Regions from separate parts of the Ruegeria sp. AB5 genome, predicted to be linked through region 2. Evidence: riboswitches for the same ligand, from Rfam matches in the RefSeq annotation. Region 2 holds a riboswitch; each other region holds the start of a gene.
What was found. Region 2 has a riboswitch for cobalamin ahead of ACR0L4_RS21025 (hypothetical protein). Riboswitches for the same ligand answer to the same signal wherever they lie in the genome.
Positions count from the first base shown of each region.

Region 1 (3,815 bases), on a different contig from region 2:
GCACGAACCGCTCGCGCGGAACGACAAGCATCGCATCGATGATCGGAAACTTGGTCACATCAGAGGGTCGAACCTGTGTATCAACCATAGTGCGGCGTCGGGCTGCGAAATCTGCCATTTGGTCTCTCGTCTCATTCCCCTGGATGTCAGGCTTGTGCCACAGTCTGCATCCATCGACAACGGCTGTGATGCCGCAACCCGCAACTGACACCAAGATCGCATAGGCTACAAGCCCCACAATTCTTCAGCCGAAGGTCAAAATCGACAGCAATCCTCTGGACGCCCCTTGTGAAAGCTGCTAAAACGCCCATCACACCACGGCAAGTATTTGATTTTACTTGAAAAGGCGAGTTGGCGGAGTGGTGACGCAGCGGATTGCAAATCCGTGTACACCGGTTCGATTCCGGTACTCGCCTCCATAACAACAAAACTCTCAACCGCCCGTAGCACACACGGCCTAAGTTGACACACGCCCCTGCGGTACGACTTCATACCCTGGCTCTTCTGGCTCATCGTCCTGCATTTCCGGTGGAAAACCTGGCGCGCGGACGTCCAGGCCCGTGGACTCCTCCAGACGCCTAATGATGTTCGGGGAGAGTTCGCGGTCGCCAAAACGGGCGATTCCATCTTCGAAGATTTTGATCATCACCGGGTTGATTTCCAGGGGAACTCCGGCCCGGTCTGCAACGTCCTGAAACAATCCGATATCCTTTTTCACAAGGTCCATCGTAAAGGAAATATCGCGCGACCCGTTCAGGATGACCTGGCTTTCGGTTTCATGGACAAAAGACGTGCCGGACGAAATCTTTATCGCTTCGTAGGTCGTATTCAGATCCATGCCTGCCGCCTTGGCGGTGACCAGAGCCTCGGCGCAGGTGATCAGGTTGGCCGTGGCCAGATAGTTGGTCAGAACCTTCAGGACCGAGGCCGAGCCCAGCTCTCCGGTGTGCAGAACCCGGCGCCCCATTGTGGTCAGGAACGGCAATATGCGTTCGAATGTTGCGCGGTCGCAGCCCGCGAAGATCGAGATATTGCCCGTCGCGGCGCGGTGGCAACCACCCGAGACAGGGCAATCAACGGCTACCCCTCCGCGCTCCAGAACCAAAGCACCCAACCGCTTGACCTCGGCCTCGTCGGTTGTGGACATCTCCATCCAGATCTTACCGGGGTCAACCTCGGGCAGCATCTCTTGCATCACCGCGTCCGAGGCCGCAGGCGAGGGAAGGCAGGTGATCACGGCGTCGCAATCGCGCATCAACTGCGCCGGGTTGTCTGCGGGTTTCGCCCCCTGGTCTGCAAACGCGCGTACCAGATCAGAATTCAGGTCATGGACCGTCAGATCGATTCCATTGCGCAGCAGCGACCCCGAGAGCTTTCCGCCCACATTTCCCAGCCCGATGAACCCAACTTTCATAGATCGCTTCTCCCTGCGAGTGTTTCGGCCATGAAACCATGCCGCCCAGGGTACCGTCATGCCGCCCAGCGACCCTGGCAGGTCGCTTTTCATCCCCTTGCCCGTGTCAGCCCTGCAACCCGCTTGACAAGCTGCCTGCGCGTGCCGCATGTCCCTTCTGTTGGTGTCTGTAAGAACAGATGAAAAGGGAATGCGTCAGCGGTCAAACCGTCAAACGCAGCCGCCCCCGCGACCGTGACCGGAGAGGGTGCCCAATGCCACTGGCCAAGTGCCGGGAAGGCGGGACATCCGACAGGGCAAACGCCCTGACATCCGCAAGCCGGGAGACCTGCCAACGCCCGAAGATGAAACCGGACGGGGTGTTCCGGTGTCGGGTCCATGTCGCGATACGTGGCCCGCATGAAACCCCGTCCCCCACAAAGAGGATTGGGGGGATGAGAGACATGACCGAGACCACACCGGTCGAGCTGCTGGTTTGCACCACCTGCCGTCGCGGCTTGTCCGTCGAAGAGGATGCGCTGCGTCCCGGCGCGTTGTTGCACAAGGCGCTGGAACAGGCCGAATTGCCCGATGGTGTCACGCTGAAGGCCGTAGAATGCCTGTCCAACTGCGATCAGGGTTGTTCTATCGTGCTGCGTGGCGGGCCCGAGCGCTGGACCTTTGTCTATGAGCACCTCAATGAAACCGACCATGTCGAAACCATCGTTGAAGGCGCAACAAAGTATCTCGCCGCCGAGGATGGTCTGGTGAAATGGCGCGAACGCCCTGAACATTTCCGCAAAAACTGTGCGGCCCGCATTCCCCCGATTGGAGCCCTGAAATGAGCAACCTCGAAAAACTCCCCGTCACTGTGATCACCGGCTTTCTGGGCTCGGGCAAGACCACGCTGGTACGTCACCTGATGCAGAACCCGCAGGGCAAACGCCTGGCCATTGTGGTCAACGAGTTTGGCGATGTGGGCGTAGATGGCGATATCCTCAAATCCTGCGCGATCCCCGATTGCCCGGCTGAAAACATCATGGAACTGGCCAATGGTTGCATCTGCTGCACCGTGGCCGATGATTTCATCCCGACCATTGAGGCGCTGATGGCGCTGGAGCCGCGCCCCGATCACATACTGATCGAAACCTCTGGTCTGGCCCTGCCCAAGCCGCTGCTGAAAGCGTTTGACTGGCCCGATATCCGGTCGAAAATCACTGTGGACGGCGTGATAGCTTTGGCTGATGCCGAGGCTGTGGCCGCCGGTCGCTTTGCTCCGAATGTCGCAGCGGTGGATGCCCAGCGCCTGGCCGATGACTCGATTGACCACGAAACGCCGCTGTCCGAGGTGTTCGAGGATCAGATTTCCTGCGCCGACATCATCCTGCTGACCAAACCCGATCTAGCGGGTCCCGAGGGTGTCGCCAAGGCCAAGGAAATCATCGCGGCCGAGGCCCCGCGCCCGCTGCCCGTGGTCGAAGTGGCCGAAGGCGCCGTCGATGTCCGTGTTGTGCTGGGGCTTGAGGCCGCTGCCGAGGATGATATGGACGCGCGTCCCAGCCATCACGATGGGCACCATGACCACGAGCACGATGATTTCGAAAGCATCATTGTCGAGCTGCCGGAACAGACTGATCCGGCTGCACTGGTCGCCAATATCGAACGGCTGGCCAATGAGCTGAACATCCTGCGGGTCAAAGGCTATGCCGCCGTCGCCGGCAAACCCATGCGCCTGCTAGTACAGGCCGTTGGTGCCCGTGTGCGTCACCAATATGACCGCCCATGGGAGTCCGGCGAAGACCGACGCTCGCGCCTGGTGGTCATCGCCGAGCATGACGACATCAAAGAGGCTGAAATCCGCGAAATCCTCGTGGGTGTGACCGAGGCCGCCGAGTAAGCCATGCATGTCGTCTTCCGCGAAAGCCACGGGTTAGAGGAAACGGAGACCCCAACCGATCTGGGCCAGAGCCCGGCGGATCTGGTGGTGCTGTCCTTTTCCGACAGTGACCTTGGCGCTTTCGCGGCAGGCTGGCATCGCGGTGGCGGGCCGGATGGGCGGATGCCGACCCTGCGGCTGGCCAATCTGACGGCGCTGAAACACCCCCTGTCGGTCGACACCTATGTCGAACAGACGCTGGAGGGGGCCAAAGGCATTCTGATCCGTCTGATCGGTGGCGTGCCCTACTGGTCCTACGGGTTGCAGCAGGTTCTGGCACTGGCGCAGGCCAAGGGCATCGCCGTGGCTGTGCTGCCTGCCGATGGACGCGAGGATACGCGGCTGGATGACTATTCCACCCTGCCCGTCTCGACCCTGCGGCGGTTGGCGCATCTCTGCGATACAGGCGGAGAAGTTGCCGCACAAGCGGCGTTGGCGCAAATGGCGCTGGCTGCGGGGCTGTATGCCGGGCCCGTGATGGGGGCC
Region 1 is NZ_JBQGAE010000005.1:65,959-69,773, reverse strand. It holds gene ACR0L4_RS11015 (protein-L-isoaspartate O-methyltransferase) at 1-118, opposite strand, end outside; tRNA gene ACR0L4_RS11010 (tRNA-Cys) at 346-419, shown strand; gene ACR0L4_RS11005 (NAD(P)-dependent oxidoreductase) at 458-1,474, opposite strand; cobalamin riboswitch at 1,559-1,764, shown strand; gene ACR0L4_RS11000 (DUF1636 family protein) at 1,858-2,238, shown strand; gene cobW (cobalamin biosynthesis protein CobW) at 2,235-3,290, shown strand; gene cobN (cobaltochelatase subunit CobN) at 3,294-3,815, shown strand, end outside.
Region 1: linked by a shared signal. The riboswitch ahead of ACR0L4_RS11000 (DUF1636 family protein) and the one ahead of ACR0L4_RS21025 (hypothetical protein) in region 2 are both predicted to bind cobalamin.

Region 2 (3,815 bases):
CGGATCAATTCGACCACGTGATCGAATGTGGGGTAGCGCGCCAAAGCGGCCTGGATGTCCTGCGCCAGAGCCGCCACCGGTGCGCTCCCTGAACCGCCGGTCGCTGGCGCGTAGGATGTCGCAGGGGCCCGTGCCTCTACCGGCGCTGCACCGCTGCCTTGCAATGGCAAGCCGCCACCGGGTCCGCCATTGGGCGGCGGCGGCATTTCCCGCAAGCGTTTGATCAGTTCTTCGGGGCTGGGCAGGTCAGCCACGTGAGTCAGTCGGATCACAGCCATTTCAGCCGCCATCATGGCGTTGGGTGCGGCCGAAACTTCCTCTAGCGCTTTCAGCAGCATTTGCCACATCCGGGTCAGCACCCGCATGGGCAGCGCTTCGGCCATCTGCTGTCCTCGGGCGCGTTCGTCAGGGGAGACGGTCGGGTCCTCTGCCGCATCCGGGGTGATCTTAACAACCGAGACCCAATGAGTGATCTCGGCCAGATCGCGCAGCACGGCGAGCGGGTCGGCACCTTCGGCATATTGTCCGCTGAGTTCGGTCAGCGCCCCCGCTGCGTCACCACGCAGGATCATGTCCATCAGGTCCAGCACCCGACCGCGATCGGCCAGACCCAACATGGCACGCACTTGTTCAGCGGTGGTTTCCCCGGCCCCGTGCGAGATGGCCTGATCCAGAAGCGACGTCGCATCCCGCGCCGATCCTTCGGCCGCACGGGTGATCAGGGCCAGCGCATCCTCGGCAATCTCCGCCCCCTCGGCAGCGGCAATCCTGCGCAACAGGCCGATCATGTCCTCAGGCTCGATCCGGCGCAAGTCGAAGCGCTGGCAGCGGGACAGGACCGTAACCGGGACTTTGCGAATTTCGGTGGTGGCAAAGATGAATTTCACATGTGCGGGCGGCTCTTCCAATGTCTTGAGCAGCGCGTTGAAAGCGCTGGTCGAGAGCATGTGAACCTCGTCGATGATGTAGATCTTGTAGCGGGCCGATGCGGCGCGGTAGCGGACGCTGTCAATAATTTCGCGGATATCGTTGACGCCCGTGCGGCTGGCGGCGTCCATTTCCATCACGTCCACATGGCGGCCTTCCATGATCGCCTGGCAGTGTTCGCACTGGCCGCAGGGTTCAGTTGTCGGGCCGCCTGATCCGTCCGGGCCGATGCAGTTCATGCCCTTGGCGATAATCCGCGCCGTGGTGGTTTTGCCCGTGCCGCGGATACCGGTCATGACAAAGGCCTGCGCGATGCGGTCGGCCTCGAACGCGTTCTTCAGGGTGCGTACCATCGCATCCTGACCCACCAGATCGGCAAAGGTTTCCGGGCGGTACTTGCGGGCGAGAACCTGATAGGTGGGGCTGTCTGGGTCTGTCATGTCTGCTCTTGCGGATTCGGGACGTCACCGCAGCGTAGTGGGCCATGTGGCCCGCGTCCACATGGCTTGAGGGTGATTTTGCTATGCGTCCCGGCGTGGTACAAGTGCCAAGGTCGCACGCCAGGGCATTGACTGGTCCTCAGGCCGAGGGACGATGTTCGGCAGAGACGGAACCGTGTGGCGAAAGGGCCAAAGCTTCCAGCATGGCGCAGGGCATCGTGGTCATTGTGTTTGCTGGCAAACTGTCAAGCCCGGACCCGAACATCAGATCCGCATAGCGCTCCAGCAGGTCGGTATCTGTTTGCGGGTCAGAGCCGCAATAGATGCGAACCAGATTTGGATTGGCGCGAAATCGGGCGGTGCAACCGTCGGGGCAGTGCGTTAGCTCAGCGTTGCCTTCGATTTCGAAATCTTCCGTGGTCGATGGACCTGCCTGTGCAACAGCCTTTACCAGCGCGCGCGACATGCTTGCCAGCGCCGGGCAGGGCTTGCCGGTGTGTTGGCAGATGGTTGCCGTGAACCTATGTGTCGTCGTCTTCCAGATCATCCTGCGCCCTCCGCGCGGCGGACAGGGGATCGGATCAGGCAGGACAGATCAGGGCTGTCAGGACCTGCCCGGACACCCCGCCCGAGTTTCGGTTACATATAGGATGGCAGGTCTCCTGACTTGCGGGTCGTTGCCCTACCGACCTTCCCAGCCTTGCGGCCAGTGGTGTTTCGGCAGTGCTCACCGCTTACAGTTGCGGGGGCAGTCGCGGATTTGGTTTGCTCGGGATTGACCCGAATGAACCGCACCGTGTTCCCTTTTCATCCCGCCTCTTGTGGAGGACGGGAACCATCACATGCATCGCTATCGGTCGGGCATGCCCTGAGTCAAGCCGAACTTTCTGCACTGCGGAAGGGTTGCGGTGAAAGCGGACGTTTGGTCATGCGGGATCAGAGTTGACTCGTCGGGGTCTGATGGGGCCATGGTGTGGTGAACTCATCAGTTCAGTTTCGCACCGAGGGGCCCATGTTGGATTCAAACCAGACAGTTCTGATTGAAGACATTCGGATACCGGCAGAGGCTGGGATTCTGTCGGGACGGCTTTACCGGCCTTTGGACGAACCGGGCTGCGTTGTCGTTCTCAATAGCGCGACGGGGGTGCCTCGGGACTACTACCAACACTTTGCACGGTGGCTGACCGCCGAACAGGGTATGGCGTGCCTGACTTATGATTATCGCGATTTCGGACATTCAAAAACCGGGCCTCAGCGCAGGTCGAAGATTTCGATGGCGGATTGGGCTTTGGTCGATATGCCTGCCGCGCGGGCCGAGATGCGTCGCAGGTTCCCGAAGGCCTACCACTGGTCGATTGGTCATTCTCTTGGGGGAATGCTGGGTCCCGTGCAACCGGACATAGACAAGATTGATCGCATGATCTGTGTCTCCTCGGGCCTCGTGACCCTCAGAGATCACCCATGGCCCTATCGGGCGTTGGCGGGTCTGTTCTGGTACGGGCATGTGCCTTTGGTTGTGCGTAGTCTTGGGTATCTGCCGGGCAAGGTGTTGGGATTCGGATCGGACCTGCCGCCCGCTGTATACTGGCAATGGCGCAAATGGTGTACCGCGCCGCATAGCTACGTTCCCGAGCTTGGTCACACCCTGCCAGAGGCAATGTGGCATGAGTTGGACGTTCCGGTCGACTTGTTCGCATTTTCGGATGACGAAATGGTTCCCAAGGACGCTGTTTGGCGTCTGGCTGATCTATACGGGCCAAAGGCCAGACGACACCTGTTGTCGCCCGGCGAATTCGGAGTGTCCGACATTGGTCATATCGGTGTTTTTGCCCGGCGCAATGCAGCCCTCTGGCCCCGCTTGATCGGCTGAAGGGGTGGGCGCCGGATTTCCGGCGCCCCTTTCTTCATTCCCCTCTATGGGACGATTTGATGTGCATCACGGATCGGACCATTTTGCCGAAGGCTTTGTCGCGGGCCCGTGCCTCTGCCACGGTCTCAGAGTTGCGCTGATCTTCGCGCCGCAACTTTCTCCAGCGCCCCAACCGGTCCGCATCCAACGCACCAGCCTCTATCGCGGCCTGAACAGCGCAACCGGGTTCGGTGTCATGCTGACAATCCGAAAAGCGGCAGGCTTGGGCCAGATCCAGAATGTCCGAAAACACTTCGTCCACACCGTCCTGTGCATCCAGCAGGCGCAAGGCGCGCATGCCGGGTGTGTCGACAAGCCAACCGGTGTTCTGCATTGCGTGCAAGGCGCGACCGGTTGTGGTGTGACGCCCACGTGCATCGTCCTCGCGGATTGCCGCCGTCGCCTGATTCTGTCCGGTCATCCCGTTGGCCAGTGTTGTCTTCCCGACGCCAGAAGACCCGACCAAAGCGGCCGTTTGGCCCGCCGGGCACCAGGACAGAACGTGCTGAACGTCAGCAGCGTCCAGCGCGTTGACGGTC
Region 2 is NZ_JBQGAE010000018.1:66,357-70,171, reverse strand. It holds gene ACR0L4_RS21030 (DNA polymerase III subunit gamma/tau) at 1-1,367, opposite strand, end outside; gene ACR0L4_RS21025 (hypothetical protein) at 1,507-1,914, opposite strand; cobalamin riboswitch at 2,003-2,222, opposite strand; gene ACR0L4_RS21020 (alpha/beta hydrolase family protein) at 2,380-3,237, shown strand; gene rsgA (ribosome small subunit-dependent GTPase A) at 3,272-3,815, opposite strand, start outside.

Region 3 (3,815 bases), on a different contig from region 2:
AGACATGGTCACTTGGGCCACATGTCCCGCTCCCAGATCGGCAAAGAATGTGTGCGCCACCGCTGCGGTCGGAATGTAGACGAAGAACCCGTCCGCATCCGTCATTGTGCGGCCCAGTTCGCTCCCATCAGCGTCGGTTACGACAATTTTGGTGTCCACGGCCATGGTGCCATTGGAGAACCCGATTTCCCCTTCGATGGCATCGCCAGACGCAAATATCCCGGCGATTACCTTGTGGGCAAGCGCCGGAAGCGGAACGCAGCAAAGGGTCAGGATGAGCGTCAGCTGCTTCATGCGGCAAACCTTGTCACAAACAATTCCGGTTTTACCTTGCGCGCCAGCAGGACGGCAAAACCGGTCAGCACAGCCTCGATGACCATCACGGGCATATGCGCAAAGAAGACAAGCTTGGCTGCGGGCAGGAATTCGTCCCCCGACAAGGCAAGTGAGAGACCAACCATGATCGTTGTGACAGCTATTGCGAAAGCGCCGCCAATACCGCCCCAAATCGCACCAAACACTGGTGTTCCACGCCCGATCAGGGGCCTGAACAACAGACCGGCCAGGACTGCCGGAAGTGCAATATTGAACGTGTTGATCCCCAGTACGGTCAAGCCACCAAAGCCAAAGAAGACCGCCTGCAGCAACAGCCCCACAAACAAGGCCGGAAAGGCTGCCCAGCCGAGCAGAAGCCCGGCCAGACCATTGAGTATCAGATGCACCGAAGACGGCCCGATCGGCACATGGATCAGCGAGGCCACAAAGAAACTGGCAGACAGCACCCCGGCGGTCGGGATGCGGTCCAGATCAAGCGATCTCAACCCAATGGCGATCCCACCGGCGGCTGCGACGGCTCCGCCGATCACGACCGGGTTGGACAGGGCACCATCGACAATGTGCATTCGCGCTTACTCCATATCCCAGGCGCGGATCCAGATCACCGCATCCTGGCTCAGTTCTTTGCCCTCATGCCGGGTTTGTGGACCCGACCCAAGTGCTGCAAAGCCCCAGTATCCGGCTTTCGGAACACCAAATGAGAAATAACCATTGGCATCCGAGAGAGCGACAACAGCACCACCGGGCATCGGCGACACGGATGGATCAGTCGAGGCTGCGCTGTCCATGTTCGGTTCAGCCGCCATGTATTCGATCTCGATCTCTGCGCCAGCGACCGGTTCGCCATCGGCCAGGACCTGTCCAGTAAAGGTCGAGCCTGCGATGATGTTGTAGGGCTTGTTCAGCGGGACAATTTCGGTTTCCAGACCAACGGGGTTCATCCAGTCGGTCGGCAATTGGTTACGGTTCAGGAAGGCCTTGGTAAGCTGCTGGATGTAGACATCCTCGGATTCCTCGTAGTAGGGCTGAGGCACCGTGACCATGACATAGTCGCCCGAGCGTTTGACGGGCACCGATCCTTTGAACCCCGTGCCTTCGTTTTCCGGGCTGGAGAACAGAACAGGTTCCAGCGTGCCCAGCAGGTCGGTCTTTTCACCGTTGTGGATCACAAAGAATTCCTGCGGTTTTTCCAGATCCATCACATGACCGTTTTCAAACGGGTGCCAGAAAATCAGCTTGACCGGCACGTTACCGGGTGCATCGATCATGGTGTCCGTGGTGTATTCCAGAAGAAAGTGCGCCTGTGCCATTGCAGGAAATGCCAGCGCAACAGCAGCCGTGCAGAGCAGCTTTTTCATGAGGTAGTCTTCCTTGTCCCGTCGTGCCAACCCCGGCACGTTTCATTGCTTGACGCAAAGGCGAACGAGACCAACTGCCCACGTTCCGGGCACCGGCCCGACGCACGCCCCGGCGTCGGTGACGCACCCTTTTCCGAGGGCGCATATCCGGCAGGTCTCCTGACTTGCGGGTCAAAGCATCGGACTGGCCTTCCCGGGATATCCCAGTGGCATATCAGCCCTGCTCACCGCTTACAGTTGCGGGGGCAGTTGCGGCATTGGGTGATCATTTGAAAAACCCGCACCGCATTCCCTTTTATCCGGGTAAACCCGGAACCGGACACAGAAACGCTCATGGCAGAGTTTTCCCTCGGCAGTCAACCTGTATTCACAAGGCGTTGGATTCAGCGCAGATTTGGCGACGGACAAGACGTGGGCAGCGCCTTTCTGAGGGCGCGCAACAGCCTGATTTTATTCAACTTAGTCATGCGCGTCTTGGCATCGGCCCTCGCGACAGGATTGAAAAAGGCAATCTCCGTTCACGTTGAGGCGGGCGATCAGGCGTCAGCTCGCCACAGCGTTTCATTCAATCCAGACCTCGACGCGGCGATTCACCTTTCGGCCCCATTCGGTGTCATCACACGCCATGGGCATAGCCTCTCCGAACCCTTCTGTTGTGATTTCGACGCTTGGGGGGATCTCGGTTTCAACCGCCGCCAGAACTGCATTGCGGACCGTTTGAGCCCGCCGCAACGCGATCCGGGCATTACTGCTGGCCGCGCCATCCCCGTCGCTGAAGCCGGCAAACACCAGCTTGCGGGGCATCAAACCGCCCGTCTCAAGCGCATGAGCCAGTTGCAGGATGTTGGACCGTGATTGCGCATCCGGGCGAGAGCTGCCTGGCTCAAACCGGAAGGATATGGACAGGCGCGTCAGCGGGCGCAGGGCGGCGATCATGCGTTGCAGCTCATCCAGGCCGACCTCTGCACCGCCCGAGACGATGGCGTTGGCCAGACGATCACCCTGCAGGCCGACCGGCAAGGTTTCCGGCGCCTGATCCACAAGCCCGGCCTGTCGTATCGCCAACTGGGCGTCCGGCGATCGGCTGTAGGCCAGGAACTGGCGTGCGATACGCGGTAGGCGGCGCTGCGGCAGGTACAGAAACATCGGCGAAGTCAACGGGTAGTCTTCTGTTTTGATCGATTGGCGGGTCGCTGCAAGCGCGTGGCCGCAGCCACCGGTCAAAGGCAGGGCGCGCGTGGTGTCCGAACCAGCTTGTGTCGTGATGCCGATTGCAAAAGGATCACTGGTGACCGCATGAATCAGATCGCGGTTTCGGGCGTGTCGGAACGCTGTTTTTGACACTTGCGCATTGGCCGGACGCAAAAGCTGGTCTTCAACGTCCTGTGACAGGCCCGATCCGATATCCGGCATGTGCAGGGCGATTGGGGCATCAGGCCCGCCCAGATCGATCCAGTTGGTCAGGTCTCCGGACAGAACCTGCACCAGATCCGCAGGTGATATCTGCCGAATTGTGTTTTCGGGCGCGACCACCGGGACGATTGCATCCAGCGCAACAATCCGCGCGCGCTGAGGGCGGGTCAAATCACCCAGGCCCGCAGCTTTGGCCGCGTCAGTTTCGGCGTCCCGGATTTCGCGCTGGGCCATGACAATATCAGCAGCGTCACCGAACAGGTCCGAAAATCCCTGATCTGTTGTGCCCACGTGAAAGAAAAAGCGCGCCAGAGGGGCAGTGCGCCCGGGCTGGCTTATCTCATAAGCAAAGCTGCGTTCATCTACACGGGTTGGTGTTGCGGTCAGGCCTTCCTGTCGCGCAAAGCCGATGATCAGCGCGGGCAGAACCGTCTCTGCCATGACCGAGGACCCCGAGAACCGGATCTCGGCCACGAAATCGGTCAGGCTGGGGCAGGCGGGACCGTCACAGGTGACGCCCGAGCCATCGATTGTCAGCTCTCCGAACCGGGTGTCCACCCGGTAGAACTCGCCGTCGAAGCCCAGCAAAGTGCCGGTGACTTCAACCTTGCCATCATGGGATGTCAGGGTGATGTCCTGCGCTGCAGCCATTACCGCTAGCGCCACCGAGAACAGTGCGGCCAGCGCCGCACGGAAAAGTGTCATGTG
Region 3 is NZ_JBQGAE010000012.1:114,480-118,294, reverse strand. It holds gene ACR0L4_RS18060 (cobalt ABC transporter permease) at 1-294, opposite strand, end outside; gene cbiM (cobalt transporter CbiM) at 291-902, opposite strand; gene ACR0L4_RS18050 (DUF4198 domain-containing protein) at 909-1,694, opposite strand; cobalamin riboswitch at 1,827-2,029, opposite strand; gene ACR0L4_RS18045 (phosphate ABC transporter substrate-binding/OmpA family protein) at 2,256-3,812, opposite strand.
Region 3: linked by a shared signal. The riboswitch ahead of ACR0L4_RS18050 (DUF4198 domain-containing protein) and the one ahead of ACR0L4_RS21025 (hypothetical protein) in region 2 are both predicted to bind cobalamin.

Region 4 (3,815 bases), on a different contig from region 2:
GATATGGCCGTTACGGTCATGCCAACAGGCGGCGTGTTCCTGGTTGGCGGCGTTGCCGAAAAAAACCGGTGGCTGTTCGGCGATAGTTTTCAGGCGGCATTCAACGCGGGCGGTCGCTTCAGCGACCTGCGGAAGACCATGAACCTCTATATCTCGGAACAAGACGAATTTGGCATTGTTGGCGCTAACAACTTCTGTAAAAATGCGCTCCAGCGGTAGACTCGCCGCCAGAGCCTAAGCAGAAGAGGAAATGGGATGATCCTGTGTTGCGGTGAAGCCCTGATCGACATGATTGCCGAACCGACCATATCCGGCACGGATGGGTTTGTTCCGCATTCGGGCGGCGCGGTTTTCAATACTGCGATTGCGTTGGGTCGGCTGGGCGCACCCGTCGGAATGCTGACCGGGCTGTCCTCGGACATGTTCGGGCAACAATTGGCCGATGACCTTCGCGCCAGCCATGTTGACGGCACACATGTGATCATTTCGGATCGTCCGACTACGCTGGCATTTGTTCAACTCAAGGACGGTCACGCCTCATACACGTTCGTCGATGAAAACACGGCCGGGCGTATGTTGCGGGCCGAAGATCTGCCGGATCACTTGCCTGCCGTTTCCGCGCTATATTTCGGCGGCATCAGCCTGGCCTGCGAGCCCTGTGCCGACGCTTACGCTGCGATGCTGGACCGGCATGGCGCTGAGCGGGCGGTGATGCTGGATCCCAACATCCGACCCGGTTTCATACAGGACCAGACCCGATACCGCACCCGTCTGAATCGCATGATTGGGCAATCGGATATCGTAAAGGTATCGGACGAGGATCTGGACTGGATCATCCCAGGCCCAGAAAGCCACGCTGAAAAAGTACCGCTTCTTTTGCAGGCCGGACCCTCGGTTGTCATTGTGACCCGCGGTGGCGAAGGTGCGTCAGGCTATCTGTCCAACGGCTCCGAGGTTTCCGTACCTGTCAAGCCTGTACAGGTTGTGGATACGGTCGGTGCGGGCGACACGTTCAATGCCGGTGTGCTGGCTGCACTGGAAAGCGCAGGTCAGCTTTCGAAATCCAGCCTGCGTGCCCTGTCGCCTGATGTGTTGCGGGATGCGCTTGCCATGGGCGCCAAAGTTGCCGCAGTCACCGTATCGCGTGCCGGGGCAAACCCACCCTGGTCGCACGAGCTTTAACCCCTCAGAGGGACCCAAAATGAAACGATCCGACGTCAACCGCATCAAGGCCGAGGCCCACGAGTTCATCCACTCTTTCGGCGCTGTTCTGCCGCCCTTTGCCGATTGGACCCCCGATCAGATGCGCAGTGCAAAGGCTGAAAGCGTCCGCTCACGCGGTCTGGGATGGGACATCACCGACTATGGGCAAGGCAATTTCGATGATCTGGGTCTGTTCCTGTTCACCCTGCGCAATGGCGACGTAAGCGACCTGAATCAGGGGCGCGGGATGCTCTATGCAGAAAAGCTGCTGATTTCACGGGACAAGCAGCTTTCCCCGATGCACCGCCACATCATCAAGGCCGAGGATATAATCAATCGCGGCGGTGGTGATCTGGTGATGGAGATTTACGCCTCGGACCCGGATGGCGGCATCGACCGTGATACGCCGGTGGTGGTGCCCAGCGACGCCTGCCCGGTCACGATCAAACCCGGTGAACATCTGCGCCTGAAACCCGGTCAAAGCGTCACCTTGATGCCAGGTATATGGCATGCGTTCTGGGCCGAACGCGGGGATTGTCTGATCGGCGAGGTCTCGACAGTCAATGATGACCGGACAGACAACGTTTTTGAGGATCCTATCCCTCGATTCGCCTCAATTGACGAGGATACCGCGCCCGATTTCCTGCTGGTCGCAGACTACTAGCCCCTGTTGAGCCCGCGCGTGTGGTTCACGTCCGCGACTTGGCCTGCGCATTGAGGGTTCGAAATCAACGGTAGACAGGCTGAACACCGTCTGTACGGATTGGCATGGACAGCCACGCCTTTCAACCGATCAAACACGCGCTTGACAAGTCTATGATCACCAGACTAGCTGAGCGGGATGGTTCCCGAAGGCTTGTCCCGACGGATGAAAATGGGAATACGGTGCGGCCCTCGGGCCAAGGCCGTAACTGCCCCCGCAACTGTAAGCGGAAAGCGACGCCACATCACCACTGGTCCATAGGATCGGGAAGGTTGGCCAAGCGATGACCCGCAAGTCAGGAGACCTGCCATCAGATGTTGAACCAACCTGGGGCGGGGCGTCCCGGAAGGAGGCTTGATGGCAAATCCGCTTGCTGATGCAACCAGCAAATCCGCTCTGCACTTGACCCTTGGTCAGGCGGATCAAGCTGTTCATGTCTGATCATTTTGTCCTGATCTGCGCCACGTGCATGGGCCCGATTCCGGCGAAACAGGCGCAGAAGATACTGAGCCGTCAGCTTCCGGGCGGGTTCACCACGCATCTGATCGACTGCATGGCGGGATGTGACCGCCCCATGACAGTAGGTCTGCAAGCCAAAGGCAAAGCACAATACCTGTTTGGTGACATACAAACAACCGACGACCTGAGCGCCTTGGCCGAATTCGCCTACCAGTTCCGCGAAAGCAAGGATGGCTGGACAAGCGCGACGAACCGCCCCTTGGCTTTGTATACAAAAACCCTGTCTCGCATGCCGCGTTTGCCAACTGAGGATGCGTCATGAGTTTTTTGGTTGCCGAGGGCTTGGAGTACTACGCCTTGAATGGGGATGTCTTGTTGCAAGGTGCCTCATTCACGCTTGAGGAAGGGTCGATCCTGGCCATTGCCGGCCCGAACGGTGCGGGAAAAACCACGCTTCTGAACCTGCTCTGCGGGGTGGCACGCCTGGCGCTTGGTGATGTGCGTATTCAGGGCCAAAGCCTGCGGAGCTTGTCGTCTCAGCAACGGGCCAGACGGATTGCCGTTGTCGGCCAACAGGAAGTGCCGGACGGACGGTTGCGCTTGCGCGACTATGTGGCGTTGGGTCAGATCCCGATCAAAGCCGACCGATCCGCCGAAAACCACAAAGCGGATTTGCAACGCGTTCTGGACATCGCCGAGTTGTCTCATCTGGCCGACAAACAGATGTCGAGACTGTCAGGCGGTGAGAAACAGCGCGCCCATATTGCCCGCGCTTTGGCCCAGAACCCGTCCTTGCTGTTTTTAGACGAACCTACCAATCATCTGGACCCCGATGCCAAGGGGCACATGCTGTCTCTGGTCGCGGAATTGGGTGTGACCGTGGTGATGATCGTTCATGATCTGGTCATGATCCCGGAATTCGCCAGCCATGTTGCATTGATGAAATCCACCCGTCTGACCGCCTTTGGGCCTGTCAATGACGTTTTGACCCCTGATCGTGTCCGCGACACGTTCGGCGTCGACTACCTCTGTTTCCAGCACGAAGGCCGTGTGATCCCGGCGCTGGATATCCGAAGACGAACACTGTCATCGTAAAAGGAAGAATTGATGATGCAGAAACTCTGGTCCGTGGCCCTTGTGTTCGGCCTGACAAGTGGCGCGGCGGCGCGTGAAGTGACCGTCGACAATTGCGGCGAACCGCTGGTATTCGAGCAAAAGCCCGAACGGATTGTTGTTCACGACATGAACATGACCGACATGGCGTTTGCTCTGGGCCTGCAGGACAGCGTTGTCGGCCTAACCGGCATTACCGGCTGGTACAAAACCAGCCCGGATTTCGATGCGCAGCGCGGCGACATCCCTGAATTGGCCCCGAAATATCCCACGGTCGAAAACCTTGTCGCCGTCGAGCCCGATTTGTTCTTCGCCGGATGGTACTATGGCATGCAGC
Region 4 is NZ_JBQGAE010000003.1:186,187-190,001, reverse strand. It holds gene ACR0L4_RS08410 (glucokinase) at 1-219, shown strand, start outside; gene ACR0L4_RS08405 (carbohydrate kinase family protein) at 256-1,182, shown strand; gene ACR0L4_RS08400 (D-lyxose/D-mannose family sugar isomerase) at 1,202-1,867, shown strand; cobalamin riboswitch at 2,031-2,232, shown strand; gene ACR0L4_RS08395 (DUF1636 family protein) at 2,340-2,687, shown strand; gene ACR0L4_RS08390 (ABC transporter ATP-binding protein) at 2,684-3,460, shown strand; gene ACR0L4_RS08385 (ABC transporter substrate-binding protein) at 3,473-3,815, shown strand, end outside.
Region 4: linked by a shared signal. The riboswitch ahead of ACR0L4_RS08395 (DUF1636 family protein) and the one ahead of ACR0L4_RS21025 (hypothetical protein) in region 2 are both predicted to bind cobalamin.